2 regions of the Streptomyces sp. NPDC001889 genome follow, and region 2 is predicted to be linked to the other one. Evidence: riboswitches for the same ligand, from Rfam matches in the RefSeq annotation. Region 2 holds a riboswitch; the other holds the start of a gene.
What was found. Region 2 has a riboswitch for S-adenosylmethionine ahead of ACWCRA_RS18320 (aminotransferase class V-fold PLP-dependent enzyme). Riboswitches for the same ligand answer to the same signal wherever they lie in the genome.
Positions count from the first base shown of each region.

Region 1 (2,391 bases), on a different contig from region 2:
TTGTCGTCCAGGACGCGCGCGGCGATCCCCGCGTGGTTCCGCTCCAGGTCCGCGATCACCTCGGAGAGGGTGGTGCCCTCGGCGGCCACCTCGGCCCGGCCTCCGGTGTAGGTGCGCAGAATGGTCGGGATACGGACGTTGACGCTCATCTTCAGCTCTCCCAGGGGGTCGTGGGCCGGGGCCGGGTCAGTGGGCCAGGCCGGCGTCGCGGAACGCGTCCAGGCTCGGGCGGATCGTCGCGGTGGGCCCGGTGGTCGGGGCCACCGCGTCCAGGGTCTTGAGGCCGTCACCGGTGTTGAGGACGACGGTGGTCAGCGCGGGGTCGAGCACGCCGGCCTCGATCAGCTTCCGGGTCACGCCCACGGTGACCCCGCCGGCGGTCTCGGCGAAGATGCCCTCCGTGCGGGCCAGCAGCTTGATCGAGTCCACGATCTGCTCGTCGGTGACGTCCTCGACGGCGCCGCCCGTGCGGCGGGCGATGTCCAGGACGTAGGGCCCGTCGGCGGGGTTGCCGATCGCCAGCGACTTGGCGATGGTGTCCGGCTTCACCGGGCGCACCACGTCGTGCCCGGCCTTGAAGGCCGCCGCCACCGGCGAGCAGCCCTCCGCCTGGGCCCCGAAGATCTTGTAGGGGCGGTCCTCGACCAGGCCCAGCCGGATCAGCTCCTGGAGACCCTTGTCGATCTTGGTGAGCTGGGAGCCGGAGGCGATCGGGATCACGATCTGGTCGGGCAGCCGCCAGCCGAGCTGCTCGCAGATCTCGTACGCCAGCGTCTTGGAGCCCTCGCCGTAGTACGGGCGCAGATTGACGTTGACGAAGCCCCAGCCCTCGCCGAGCGGATCGCCGATCAGCTCCGAGCAGAAACGGTTCACATCGTCGTAGTTGCCCTCGATGCCGACCAGCTCGCCGCCGTAGACCGCGGCCATGACGACCTTGCCCTGCTCCAGGTCGTGCGGGATGAAGACACAGGAGCGCAGGCCCGCCCGGGCCGCCGCCGCGCCGACCGCGCCGGCGAGGTTGCCGGTGGAGGAGCAGGACAGGGTGGTGAAGCCGAAGGCGCGGGCCGCCTCGACGGCGATGGCGACGACCCGGTCCTTGAAGGAGTGGGTCGGGTTGCCGGAGTCGTCCTTGATGAACAGCCCGCCGGTGACGCCCAGTTCGCGGGCGAGGTTGTCGGCCTTGACCAGCTTGGTGAAGCCCGGGTTCAGGCTCGGCTTGTCCGCCACGCCGGCGGGGACGGGCAGCAGGGGCGCGTACCGCCAGATGTTCTCCGGACCGGCGGCGATCCGGGCGCGCAGCGCCTCGGGGTCACCGGACGGGAGGTCGTAGGCGACTTCCAGCGGACCGAAACAGGAGGAACAGGCGAAGATCGGGCCCAGAGCGAAGCGCTCACCGCACTCGCGACACGAGAGAGCCGCTGCGGGGCCCAGGTCGACGGGGGTGACGGGGGTGCTGAGGTCAGTCTGAACAGCCATGGAGGGAGGCCCTTTCTCCTCATCTTTCCCATGGCGAGGCTCGCCATGAGACGGATTTGGCACCTTCCCGAGCCGGGAGCCTCACGCGCTGAACAGCGACTGAGACCGGCTGGAGGGTTGCCGGGGCTTCAACGGGCCGTATCCCTCTGCCCCTCTGGATGAGCGGTATTCGATTGTGAACACGGGACCCGACCCCGACATGCGGTGGGCATCCGTGTTGTTCAAGACTGTAACCGAAGGGGTGGACGGTTGAGATAGTCGTCCGAACCGCGAGATGCGTCACAGCTGTGGGGAGTGGGCGAACGTGCTCGACGAGACAGAGCGCTGGCTGACCAGGCGTTCCTGGTCGGCGGCCGACCGGCCGCTGCCCCGGCTGCTCGCCGCGAAGCGGGCCGTGCCCGCCACGGTGAGCGTGGTGCTGCCCGCGCTCAACGAGGAGGCCACGGTGGGTGACATCGTCACCGTGATCCGCCGGGAGCTGATGGAGACCGCCCCGCTCGTCGACGAGCTGGTGGTGATCGACTCCGGCTCCACCGACCGCACGGCCGATGTGGCCGCCGCGGCGGGTGCGCGGGTGGTGCACCGGGACGCGATCCTGCCCCGGATTCCCGCCGTCGCCGGCAAGGGCGAGGTGCTCTGGCGGTCACTGATGGTCACCCGCGGTGACATCGTCTGCTTCGTCGACGCCGACCTGCGGGACTTCTCCGCCGACTTCGTCTCCGGGATCGTGGGCCCGCTCCTGACCGACCCCGGCATCGACTTCGTCAAGGCGATGTACGACCGCCCCCTCGACGACACCCCGGGGCAGGGCGGCCGGGTGACCGAGCTGGTGGCCCGGCCACTGCTCAATCTGCACTGGCCGCTGCTGGCCGGGTTCGTCCAGCCGCTGGGCGGGGAGTACGCGGTCCGGCGCGG
Region 1 is NZ_JBSFER010000020.1:169,771-172,161, reverse strand. It holds gene ACWCRA_RS23950 (MoaD/ThiS family protein) at 1-149, opposite strand, end outside; gene thrC (threonine synthase) at 187-1,476, opposite strand; SAM riboswitch class I at 1,493-1,641, opposite strand; gene ACWCRA_RS23940 (glucosyl-3-phosphoglycerate synthase) at 1,781-2,391, shown strand, end outside.
Region 1: linked by a shared signal. The riboswitch ahead of thrC (threonine synthase) and the one ahead of ACWCRA_RS18320 (aminotransferase class V-fold PLP-dependent enzyme) in region 2 are both predicted to bind S-adenosylmethionine.

Region 2 (2,391 bases):
GCGGCGAAGTGGGAGCTGTTCCAGCCCTCCACCACGAAGGAGATCACTCCGACGCGCGGGGCGTCGTCCCCGAACAGCGAGAGGACTCTGACCTCGGGGACCTCGGCGAGACCGGCGAGGACGGTGGAGACCAGCTGCTGTTCGCGGGCGACGAGGGTGTCGAAACCGGCCTCGGTGAGGGCCTTGCAGGCGGAGGCGATGGAGTAGACGCCGATCACGTTCGGCGAGCCGGCCTCGTGGCGGGCGGCGGTGGTGTGCCACTCGACGTCGACCCCGCCGTCGGCACGGCGGGCCACCTTCCGGGAGGCACCGCCGCCCGCGAGGTAGGGCTCGGCGCCCTGGAGCCAGTCGGCGCGCCCGGCGAGGACACCGGAGCCGAAGGGCGCGTACAGCTTGTGCCCCGAGAAGGCGACCCAGTCGACGTCCAGCTCACGGACCGAGAGGGGGTGGTGGGGGGCCAGTTGGGCGGCGTCGAGGACGATCCGGGCGCCGTGGGCGTGGGCGGCGGCGGTGAGTTCCCGTACGGGCCACAGCTCACCGGTCACATTGGACGCGCCGGTCACACAGACCAGCGCGGGGCCGTGGGGGTCGCGGTCGGCGAGGGCGCGCTCCAGGGTGGTGACGGCCTCGGCGGGGGTGCGGGGGGCGTTGAGGTAGGTGACGCGGGCGTCACGCCACGGCAGCAGCGAGGCGTGGTGCTCGGTCTCGAAGACGAAGACCTCGCAGCCGGCGGGGAGCGCGGCGGCGAGCAGATTGAGCGAGTCGGTGGTGGAGCGGGTGAAGACGACCTGGTCGTCGTCGCGGCAGCCGAGGAACTCGGCGACGGTGGCGCGGCTGTTCTCGAAGAGGTCGGTGGAGAGCTGGGAGAGATAGCCGGCGCCCCGGTGGACGCTGCCGTAGTACGGGGCGTAGGCGGCGACATCGTCCCAGACGCGCTGGAGGGCGGGGGCGCTCGCGGCGTAGTCCAGGGCGGCGTAGGTGACTTCGCCGCCGGTGACCAGCGGGACGGTGACATCGCGGCCGAGGACGGGGAGGGGGGCGCGGAGGGTGGTGTCGGCGGCGGTGTTGGAGCGTGCGGACATGGCGAGATCTCCCGGCGGGACAGGCGGAATGGCTTCTCTGGCGGTACGCGTGGGCGCGCCTCGGGGGCGCTCGGCGTACGGGGGTGCCTCGGCGCACGCGGGGATGTCCGCGTGGGTGGAGGGTGTGCTGAAGAAGGGGCGTTCAGCCCTATCGCATTCGCTTGCTCACGAGACTGCTCCCTTGAGGACCAGGACCCCAGGGCGTGCAGGGGTCCGCGCTTGCCGCGGACCTCGCTGCCCACGGCCTGGTCTTCACCCGGGGCACCCCGCCACGGACGGAGGGTTGCCGGACAGCGGGCCGGGGCCGTAGTCGCTGTCGCTCATGACCTGCGAAGACGTTAAGCCACCCACAGTTCCCGGCGCAACCCTGTCCCGTATCCCGGGATGTCGATGCCTCTGCGCCGAGGCCGGAGTCAGCCGCGCCCGCCGGACCGGCCCACGCCTGGCCCCGCACCCGACCCCGCCGAGCCGGCGGCGGCCCGGCACCGCCGGAGAACCCGGTGGGGGTATCGCGCCGTCGCGGGGGAAAGAAGGGGCAACAGCCCACCACCGGGTGAGCGAGGCCCCCATCCCGCCGCGGCGGGAGACCACCACGACGGCGGGGGCCGGCGGTGCCCGCCCTCCCCCGGAGGGGCTACGCGTTGGTCGCGGTGATCCAGTGGGTCAGGGCGCTCGTCGCCGCGCCCGAGTCGATGGCCTGGGCGGCGCGGGTGACGGCCGCGGCGAGCTGGTCGGTGAGAGCGGCGTCGGTCGGGGTGAGGGCCACCAGCGCCGCCGCCGAGTTCAGCAGGACCGCGTCCCGCACCGGCCCCTTCTCCCCGGCGAGGACCCGCCGCGCGACCTCCGCGTTGTACGAGGCGTCCGCGCCCCGCAGGGCCTCCATCGGGACGAGGGGAATCCCGATGTCCCGGGGGTCGAAGGCCTCCTCCCGCACCGAGCCGTCCCGTACCACCCACACCCGCGACGTCGCCGTCGTCGTCAGCTCGTCCAGCCCGTCGTCCCCCCGGAACACCAGCGCCGACGAGCCGCGCTCGGCCAGCACCCCCGCCAGGATGGGCGCCATCCGGGCGTCGGCGACGCCCGTCGCCTGGGCCTTCACCCGGGCCGGGTTGGTCAGCGGACCCAGGAAGTTGAAGACCGTACGCACTCCGAGCCCCTTGCGGGCTGCCGCCACATGCCGCAGCGCCGGGTGGAACTTCGCCGCGAAGCAGAAAGTGATCCCCGCTTCCTCCGCGACCTCCGCCACCCGCTGCGGCGTCAGCTCCAGATTGACCCCGAGCTTCTCCAGCACATCCGACGCCCCCGAAGC
Region 2 is NZ_JBSFER010000014.1:220,609-222,999, reverse strand. It holds gene ACWCRA_RS18320 (aminotransferase class V-fold PLP-dependent enzyme) at 1-1,082, opposite strand, end outside; SAM riboswitch class IV at 1,293-1,410, opposite strand; gene trpD (anthranilate phosphoribosyltransferase) at 1,717-2,391, opposite strand, start outside.